DNA from 3 places in the Cobetia sp. 1AS1 genome. Region 2 is predicted to be linked to each of the others. Evidence: predicted binding sites of a transcription regulator. Region 2 holds the regulator's gene; each other region holds the start of a gene.
The links. Region 2 encodes sigma-54, which starts transcription at its own class of promoters, with help from an activator protein. Its sites were predicted from a motif close to TGGCACNNNNNTTGCTNT; they were not measured.

Region 1 (3,277 bases), on a different contig from region 2:
GACCATCAGGCGCGCCACGCGGCCGTTCAGCTTGCCCTGGGCGATGCGCGAGTAGTAGCCCTTGCAGAACTCGTAGTTGAACTGCGGATGGGCCACCGGGTAGATCAGCCGCGCCAGCAGGCCGCGGTCATAGGTGACGATATCGCAGTCATGCAGTGCCACCGCCTCGGCGATGCCCGAGGCCTGCACGTAACCGGAGCAGTACCAGACATTGCGCCCCTTGCCGGCTTCCATCGGCGCCAGGCCATGCTCGGTCAGCTCCTCATCCAGCGCCCGCAGACGCGGGCCGTCGTTCCACAGGATGCGGTGATGCTGCGGCAGATGTGAGAAGAATTCCTTGGCATGCTCGAACTGGTCACGGTCGGCGCGGTCCAGCCCGATCACGATCTCGCTGAGGTAGGGCACCTGGGCCAGCTCCTCGACGATATGCTTGAGCGCCGGGCCTTCCAGCTCGGAATACAGCGACGGCAGAATCAGGCTCATCGGTCGCTTGCGGGAGAAGCGCATCAGGTCCGCTTCGAGATCTTCCACCGGACGATCGGTCAGGTTATGGAAGTTGGTGATGATGCCATTCTGGTAAAAATCGCTCATGTCAGCTCCTTGTCATGCCGAAGACACGCATCAGGCAGGCGTCAGGCGCCCAGACCTCTGGATGTCCATTCTTCCGGCTGGCCATTGGCCAGCCAGTGACGCAATCCCTCGACCCATCCCTGCGGTCCGGGGAGATTGGCGCGAAAACAGCGGCGTTCATCCGCCAGTTGCGGATAATCGGCAAGCTCCCGATCACGCTGTGAGGTATCACCGACGCCGGGGATCAGCACAGCGTTGTCGACGGCGGCCAGCAGTGGCAGGTCATTGGCGCCATCACCGAAGCCCAGCGTCCAGGGGCGCACCCGCTCGCAGAGCCGGTAGCGGGCGATCAGATAGCGCGCTGCCACGCCCTTGTCGCTGTCCCCGGTCACATGGTGGAAGCGCCCACCACGTGTCAGCTTGAGGCCATGACTGGCCAGGCGCGTGCGAAAGTCCTCGAGACGCTCCGGCGCGTCGCGCCACACCAGCGGTTCACTGGCATCACGCTGTCCCGCCAGGGCCGCGTCGCCCTCCCCCAGCCCCGTCAGTTCGCTGATTCTCGCCACCGACATCGAGGCGAAGCCCTCGAAGGCGAATTCTCCGCTCAGCTCCTCCAGCACCGCGAGAATCCTGTCGCGGGGCATCGCCACCGCGATACGACACAGGCCGTGTGCATCCGGGGTGCTGGCCTCTTCCAGCGGGTAGGCGCTCAGCCAATCGGCCGGCAACGCCACCACGCCGCCGTTCTCGGCGATCCACGGCTGGCCCGCCAAGCCCAGCGAGTCCATCAGCGGCGCCAGTTCGGCCGCCGTCTTGGAGGTGTTGGGGACGATCCAGGCACCGCGCGCGCGCAGGCGGGTCAGCCAGCTGCGCGCCGGCCCCGGCGAGTAATCGTGGTGATCCAGCAGCGAGCCATCCAGATCGGTCAGCAACAACAGCGGTGCTTGAGTCTCTGACATGTGAACTCTCCTCGTGAAGTGCTGCAGCGTGTCGGGGGTCACCTCGACAGGATCTCGTGGCACCGGACAGGCATTGCAAGAGCATTGCAGGGAATGTGCCAAGATGGTGCATCTGCCATGACAGCCTGCCCCCTCTCATCGTGACCGTGTTTGTGCGTCCGCTCATTTGCACCACAAGAGAGCACAAAGCCTGCCTTGCATGATGCCCCGCCACACGACGGCGCAAATCTTTCGTCACCAACGACGACGCCCTCGCATCTGCGAGGGCGTCGAGTCTTCGGCAAGCGGGCAACGTCTGTAGAGACTAGACCAGCCACAGCGACAGTTGCGGCCACAGCAGCAACATCGCCAGCACGCACAGCTGGATGGCGATGAACGGCAGCAGCGAGACGAAGATATCCTTGAGACTGATGCCTTCCGGTGCCACGCCTTTCAGATAGAAGGCGGCAGGCCCGAAGGGTGGCGACAGGAAGGACACCTGCATGTTGACCGCGAACAGCACGCCGAACCATACCGGGTCGTAGCCGAGCTGCACGATGATCGGCACGAAGATCGGCAGGGTCAGCATCGCGATGCCGATCCAGTCGAGGAACAGCCCCAACAGCAGCAGGATCGCCATCATCACCATGATGATCGCCAGCGGCGGGATATCCAGGCCAAGAATCATGCTCGACACGAAGCGGTTGCCGCCCATCAGGTTGTAGACCCCGACCAGCGCCGCCGCGCCGATACCGATCCAGATGATCATGCCGCAGGTGTTCATGGTCTGGGATAGCGCACGCTGCATCAGGGTGATGGAGAACTCGCCGCGCAGCATCACCGCCACCAGCACGCCGAAGCTGCCCATCGCCGCGGCTTCGGTCACCGAGGCCACGCCACCGTAGATGGAGCCCAGCACCAGCCCCGCGATGACCGCCGGCACACCGATGGCCTTGAGCAGCTCACGCTTGCTCTGGAAGCTGGCGCGGCGCTCCTCCTCGGGCATCACCGGCCCCAGTGAAGGGTTGCGCAGGCAGCGGATCAGCACGTAGATGATGTAGCTTGCCATCAGCACGATGGCCGGGGTGATCGCCGCGGTGAACAGGTCCGCGATCGACTGGTTGGCGATCAGACCATAGATGATCAGCACGATGGAGGGCGGCATCATGGTGCCCAGCGAGCCGCCGGCACACACCACGCCGATGGCGATGTGCTTGTCATAGCCGAGCCTGAGCATCTGCGGCAGTGCCAGAATCCCCAGCAGCACGATCTCGCCGCCGATGATGCCGGACATCGCGGCGAGGAAGAACGCCACCACGATGGTCTGGATCGCCACGCCGCCGGGCAGTCGCCCTGCCATCACGCGCATGGCATTGAACAGGTCCTTGGCGATCCCCGAGCGATCGAGCAGCGAGGCCATCAACACGAACATCGGCACCGCCACCAGCGAATACTCGGTGACGAAGCCATAGACACGACTGGTGACCAGCGGCAGCGCCATCGGGCCGAACCAGCCGAAGGTGTAGGCCAGCGCGACCAGGCCGGTGACGAAGGCCAGCGGCAGGCCGGTGACCAGCAGCGCGAAGATGCCGCCGACCAGCAGCATCGTAGCCGTTGCGATATCCATCAGCGCGGCTCCTTGTGGTCAGCTGTGGCGTCGGGAGCGGCATCGGAAGTGGCGTCGGATGCGCCACTTCCCTCACTGCCGCCCTCGGGCGGACGGGGCGAGAAGAAGGTCTGGTAGAGATGCCACAGCGCCTGCAGGGTCA
Region 2 (3,277 bases):
GACGCCGCGCGGCGCCAATGCCAGCAAGGAAAACTGAGTCATGACTGCTGCTACTCCGCGTACGCTGAGCGCTCGCCATCTGGCCAAGGCCTACAAGGGCCGCAAGGTGGTCAAGGACATCTCGCTGGAGATCCGCCAGGGCGACATCGTCGGCCTGCTGGGCCCCAATGGCGCCGGCAAGACGACCTCGTTCTACATGATCGTCGGGCTGGTGCGCGCCGATGCCGGCAACGTCTCCATCGATGACCAGGACCTCTCCGCTGCCGCCATGCATCAGCGTGCACGCGCCGGCATCGGCTATCTGCCGCAGGAGGCGTCGATCTTCCGCAAGCTGTCGGTGGCCGACAACATCATGGCGATCCTGGAGACCCGCAAGGACCTGGATCGCAATGGCCGCAAGGCACGCCTTGAAGAGTTGCTCGAGGAATTCAGCATCACGCACATCCGCGCCAGCGCCGGCATGAGCCTGTCCGGCGGCGAGCGTCGACGGGTCGAGATCGCCCGGGCGCTTGCCACCGAGCCGGACTTCGTACTGCTCGATGAGCCCTTCGCCGGCGTCGACCCCATCTCGGTGGGCGAGATCAAGAGCATCGTGCGCCAACTGCGCGATCGTGGCATCGGCGTGCTGATCACCGACCACAACGTGCGCGAGACACTCGATATCTGTGACACCGCCTATATCGTCGGCGATGGCCAGATCATCGCCCACGGTGATGCGGACTCCATCCTGGCCAACCAGCAGGTGCGCGACGTCTACCTGGGCCACGAGTTCACGCTCTAGGGTCAGCGGCTGCGCTGAGCCCACCGGAGGCGAAAGCTTCGAAAGCCGCTGCGTGATTTTATCGCGTAGCGGCTTTTTCATGTCTGACATCAGACGCATGCATGACGTCCATACCACCTTGGTGGAAACATGGCATGCAAGTTGCTTGAATATTCACGACAACCTCTTGTCAGTGCCCCGAGTCACGGTATAGCGTAGTAAGCACGTTCCTTTGCCGTGAATTGACTGACTCCATGAAACCCACCCTGCAACTCCGCCTCGGCACCTCGCTGACCATGACGCCGCAGCTCCAGCAAGCGATCCAGCTGCTGCAGCTGTCGACGCTCGACCTGCGTCAGGAGATTCAGCAAGCCCTCGAGTCCAACCCCATGTTGGAGCTCGACGAGGACTACGAGTCGCTGGATGTCGTCGAGACACAGGATTCGAGCGAGATCTCCACTGCCGACTCCTCGAGCGAGATTCCCGAGGAATACCCCCTCGACAGTGACTGGTCGGACCTCTACCAGGACCACGCCGGTAGCCTGACCAGCTCCGGCAGTGGCAGCGGGAGCGAAGAAGGGCCGGACTTCGATCGCAATACCAGCGTCGAGAGCCTGCAGGACCACCTGCGCTGGCAGCTGGCGATGACCGACCTCGATGGCCGTGAACGCCAGATGGCGGAGAGCCTGATCGATGCCGTCGACGGTGCCGGCTATCTGAGCCTGTCTCTCGATGAGCTGGTCGATGGCCTGCGTGGCCAGGGCCTGCCCGGCCTCAAGGCCTCCGAGCTCGAGCAGGTATTGCTGCGTCTGCAGCAGTTCGACCCGACCGGCGTCTTTGCCCGTGATCTGCGCGAATGCCTGCTGCTGCAACTGGCGCTGCTGCCGGATGATCTGCCGCTGCTGGCGCAGGCGCGCCGCCTGGTACGCCAATTCCTCGAGGCACTGGGCAACGATGATCGCAAGCTGCTCAAGCGGCGCCTGAGCCTTGACGATGACGAGCTGGACCACGTCATTCGCCTGGTACGTGCGCTCGATCCGCGTCCGGCATCCGCCTGGGGCGAGCCCGCCAGCGATTACGTGATCCCTGATCTGCTGGTGCGCCATACCCGGCATGGCTGGCAGGTCGAGCTCAACCCGGAAGCGCTGCCCAAGCTGCGCATCCAGCCGGAATACGCCGCACTGATCAAGCGTGCCGACAAGTCCGCCGACAACACCTTCCTCAAGGACAACCTGCAGGAAGCGCGCTGGCTGATGAAGAGCCTGTCATCACGCAATGACACCCTGCTCAAGGTCGGCCGCGAGATCATGGCACGCCAGATCGACTTCCTCGAGCAAGGCGAGGAAGGCATGAAGCCGCTGATTCTGGCCAACATCGCCGAAGTGGTCGAGATGCACGAATCGACCATCTCGCGGGTCACGACCCAGAAGTACATCCACACCCCGCGCGGCGTCTTCGAGCTCAAGTTCTTCTTCTCGAGCCAGGTCGGTGGCAGCGGCAATGGCGACGCCCACTCAAGCACCGCCATTCGTGCCCGCATCCGCAAGCTGATCGCGGAAGAGCCGGCCCGCAAGCCTCTCTCCGACTCGCGGCTGGTCGATCTGCTCGCCAGCGATGGCATCGAGGTCGCACGCCGTACCGTGGCCAAGTATCGCGAAGCGATGGGCATCCCCTCCTCCAGCGAGCGCAAGCGTCTGGCCTGACCCGTCACCTGCGGCTGCCATGCCCTGCTTTCACCTCCACAATGGCAGCCGCCGCCAACCTCAAGCGCTGGATTTTCCGCTCATCAGCCTCTGACTTCGCGGGCAGCGGTACGCCTGTCGCGTTCCCTGTCATCCCGGCAACCGCTCGCCAATTGCCCGTCATGGCACATGACGGCGCGCAGGATGACGGTAAAAAACCGCCGTTACGGCAGCGTCATTCACCGTCAATCGCATGTTTTTAAAGTCACTTTTGCGCGTATTGCACCTGGATGACACCCGGTGAACCTCCCGGAACGCCGCTTGCTCCACGCAATCGGAGCGCCTGAAAGGTGACGTACATGCAGGGATTGGCGACGAAAACCCGCCTTCTTGCGCGTCTTTCACGCACCACCCATCAGACGTGCCCTTGAAGTCCACTCCGATACCCCTCACTGAGTTGAAGACAAGCACTGAGCCACGATGCAGCGCAGCGTTGATCTTTGCGCAAAGCTTGGGCATTGTCGGTACAGACGCTCACGACATCTGACGCCACTGGCAAGGGTGCGAAAACATCGCCAGACGGTGGCCGTCAAGCCTGTTGCAGAGCGTCCGATCAGGGTTTGCTCGTAGTCAAAAAGGGTTACAATTGAATGGCAACCCGCTGGATAAAGGAGCGTGTCCATGCAAGTGAATATCACCGGGCATCATGTGGAACTTACCGATCCTCTCCGCGATTACGTCAACGAGAAGCTCGCTCGCCTCGAACGGCATTACGACAACATCACCAATGTTCAGGTGACACTGTCGATCGAGAAGGAGCGCCAGCAGGCTGCCT
Region 3 (3,277 bases), on a different contig from region 2:
CGAGATCACGATCACGCCCATGCCCAGGTACATCAGGCCTTCCTGGTAGGTCAGCTCTTCACTGCGGAACAGGAAGCCCGCGGCGACCGCGCCCGCGTTGCCGCCCGCGCCGACGATGCCGGCGACCGCGCCGAGTGCCTTGCGATTGACGAAGGGCACGATACCGAAGGTCGCGCCTTCCGCCATCTGCACGAAGAGGCTGAAGACCAGCATGATGCCGATGGCGACTGCGAGGGTTTCCATCTGGGCGAAGCCGACCAGCGCCACGCCTTCACACAGCAGCGCGATGAACAGCCAGCGCACGCGGCCCTTGAGGCCGGACTGGCGCGCGAACAGGTCGGAGAACACACCGCCCAGGGTGCGGGCGAACAGGTTCATCAGGCCGAACAGGCCCGCGATGAGACCGGCGGTGGCAAGATCGAGATCGAAGTGGTCGAAGAAGTAGATGGCGGCGACGTTGTTGATGGTCAGCTCGACCCCGAAACAGGCGCCATAGACGAGGAACAGGGCCCAGACGCGAATGTCGCGTGCCGCCGCGCCGAAGGTGGCGCGCATGCTGTATTCCTTCTCGGCCTTGGGCAGCTCACCACGCTCTCGCAGCTCGCTGAAGTTGCCGTCCGGCGCATCCTGGGTGAAGAAGTAGTAGGCGATACCGGTCAGGAACAGCACGATGCCCGGCACGACCATCGCCAGACGCCAGCCCAGGGTCTGCTCGACGCCCAGCATCAGCAGGCCGGCCATCACCAGCGGCATCAGCATCTGGGTGGTGCCGCCGCCCAGGTTGCCCCAGCCCGCGGTAGTGGCGTTGGCGGTGCCGACCACGTTGGGGCCGAACATCACGGAGGTGTGGTACTGGGTGATGACGAAGGAGGCGCCGATGGCACCGATGGCCAGACGGGCCAGGAAGAAGGATTCGAAGCTGTCGGCGAAGCCGATGCACATCACCGGCAGCGAGCCGAGGCACAGCAGCCAGGTGTAGGCCTTGCGTGGCCCGATGCGATCGCACAGCACGCCGATGGCGAGGCGCACGATCACCGTGATGGCGACGGAGGCAATGATGGTGTTGCCGATCTGGGTCTTGGTCAGGCCGAGGTCGTCACGCACCACGGCCATCAGCGGCGCGATGCCGAACCAGCCGAAGAAGCAGACGTGGAAGGCGAACCACGACATGTGGAAGGCGCGCATTTGCGGGGTGTTGAAGCTGAACAGCCGGATGCGGCTGGCCTTGTTGCGGATATCCATGAGTGGGCTCCTGATTCAGCGTCGGTGCCGGGCACGAAGTCAGGTGTGCTCGGCGAGTGGTCGAACGGCTGTGAATGAACGACAGCAAGGGCGCCTCGTCATTGAGGGGCCTGGTTCGACGCACTCGTACTCCGAAGAGCCTGGTCCACGTCATGGATAGCGATGGCAGCAGTCGGTGATGCCATGGTTGCCGGCAGCAGAGCGTCTGTGCGGCAAGTGACAGGAACAAAGCAAGTAGCGCGCCAGTTGCGGGGGTGTGGGCGGGACAAGTCCCAGAAGATCAATGGCTTGGCGAGGGCAGTAGGCTGGCACGCGCAGGCGGTGTCCCGGGCTGGAGGCGCGCTCGATGCGCGCTGGCGGTGCGTCATCGAGGCGCGAGGTACCAGTCTGGCGCACGCGACTGGCGCTGGGAGGGTCGGGCAGGCGCGTGCCTCATTGCAGTGCAGCGACGCTTTCGGCTCGGCCGCTCTGAAGGCCTTTGGCCGCAAGGTTGCACCAGATTGCGGCACGAATCCTGCTTGGGTGTACGGCAAGTCTCATGCCCGACCCAAGGAAACCTGACATGCCCGTGACCGTGCTGATCGTCGATGTCCGCAGTGAGCGCTCCGCCGCGCTGGAGCAGGCGCTATTGAGCGCCGGCTTCGAGGTGGCGCTGCGCGTTGACGAGCACGAGGACCTGCACGCGCTGGTCGAGCAGCATCAGCCCGATGCGGTGATCATCGACGCCGACCTGCCCAGCCGCGACACCCTGGAGCATCTCGGCCAGCTGGGGCGACGCTATCCCAAGCCGATGATCATGCTGGCCAGTGAAGATGCCCCGGACCTCGTGCGTGAGGCGGCCGGCGCCGGTGTCTCGGCCTATGTGGTGGACCACGTCATGCCAGCGATGGTGCGCAGCATGGTCGAGGTCGCCATCACCAGCTTCGAGGCGCACCGTGCGCTCAAGGGGGAGCTCAACCGTACCCAGACCACATTGGTGCAGCGGCGCAGCGTCGATCGTGCCAAGGCCGTGGTGATGGAGACGCGTGGGCTCAGTGAAGATGCCGCCTACCAATACCTGCGCAAGACCGCCATGAACCGGCGCCTGGCCCTGCATGAGCTGGCCGATGAGCTGCTCAAGGCCGCGCGTCGGCGCTGAGCCGGTCGCCGTACTGTCCTTCTCTCTCGATCGTTCAAGAGGTGTGCGTGATGCCCACAGATGTACCCCTGAATGGCCATCAGCTGACGCTGGGCCTGATGCCACTCAATGATGCCGCGCCCTTCGTGGTCGCTGAGCAGTTGGGGCTTTTCCGCGAGGAGGGGCTGGCGGTGACACTCAAGTGGCAACCCTCGTGGGCGGCGTTGCGTGATGACCTGCAGACCGGCGTGCTGCAGGGCGCGCAGATGCTGGCGCTGATGCCGCTGACCTCGACCCTGGGCCTGGATGGCCGCGCCACGCCGGTGATCAGCGCCATGACACTGAATCTGGGCGGCAACTCCATCACGCTGTCCCGCGCGCTGATGGCCACCCTCGGCGAGGACGGCCACGACCTCTCCAGCCCGTTGCAGGTCGCGAAGGCGCTGGCGGCGCATGTGCATGAGCGCAAGCAGCGCGGTGAGCCGCTGCTCAAGCTGGCCAGCGTGCACCCGTTCTCCTCGCATCGTTATCTGTTGCGCTACTGGCTGGCGGCGGGCGGCATCAACCCGGACCGCGACGTCGAGATGCGCGCCGTGGCGCCGCCGCTGATGGCGGCACAGCTGGCCAGCGGTGCGCTGGATGGCTTCTGTGTCGGTGAGCCCTGGAACAGTCTGGCGGCGGCGCAGGGCATGGGGCAGGTGGTGGCGGGCAGTCACGATATCTGGCGCTTCGGGCAGGAAAAGGTGCTGGGCGTGCGCGAGGACTGGGCGGAGCAGCATCCGCTGGCGCATCAGGCGCTGATTCGCGCGCTGCTCAATGCCTGCGCCTGGCTGGACCGCCCCGGCAATCGGGACAGGGCCGCCGAGTGGCTGCACGATGAGGGCATGCCGGAGGTGCCGATGAGCGTGGTGACACGCG

Region 1: a site for sigma-54 is predicted at 1,613-1,630, ahead of QD280_RS15235 (HAD-IIB family hydrolase). Genes of this name have one in related genera too.
Region 3: a site for sigma-54 is predicted at 1,470-1,487, ahead of QD280_RS11180 (NarK family nitrate/nitrite MFS transporter). Genes of this name have one in related genera too.

The regions. Positions count from the first base shown of each region.
Region 1 is NZ_JARWKU010000010.1:166,523-169,799, reverse strand. It holds gene QD280_RS15240 (hypothetical protein) at 1-591, opposite strand, end outside; gene QD280_RS15235 (HAD-IIB family hydrolase) at 633-1,529, opposite strand; gene QD280_RS15230 (TRAP transporter large permease subunit) at 1,834-3,135, opposite strand; gene QD280_RS15225 (TRAP transporter small permease) at 3,135-3,277, opposite strand, start outside.
Region 2 is NZ_JARWKU010000004.1:129,680-132,956, reverse strand. It holds gene lptA (lipopolysaccharide transport periplasmic protein LptA) at 1-37, shown strand, start outside; gene lptB (LPS export ABC transporter ATP-binding protein) at 41-781, shown strand; gene QD280_RS09200 (RNA polymerase factor sigma-54) at 1,015-2,463, shown strand; gene raiA (ribosome-associated translation inhibitor RaiA) at 3,124-3,277, shown strand, end outside.
Region 3 is NZ_JARWKU010000005.1:258,934-262,210, forward strand. It holds gene QD280_RS11180 (NarK family nitrate/nitrite MFS transporter) at 1-1,242, opposite strand, end outside; gene QD280_RS11185 (ANTAR domain-containing protein) at 1,805-2,380, shown strand; gene QD280_RS11190 (CmpA/NrtA family ABC transporter substrate-binding protein) at 2,431-3,277, shown strand, end outside.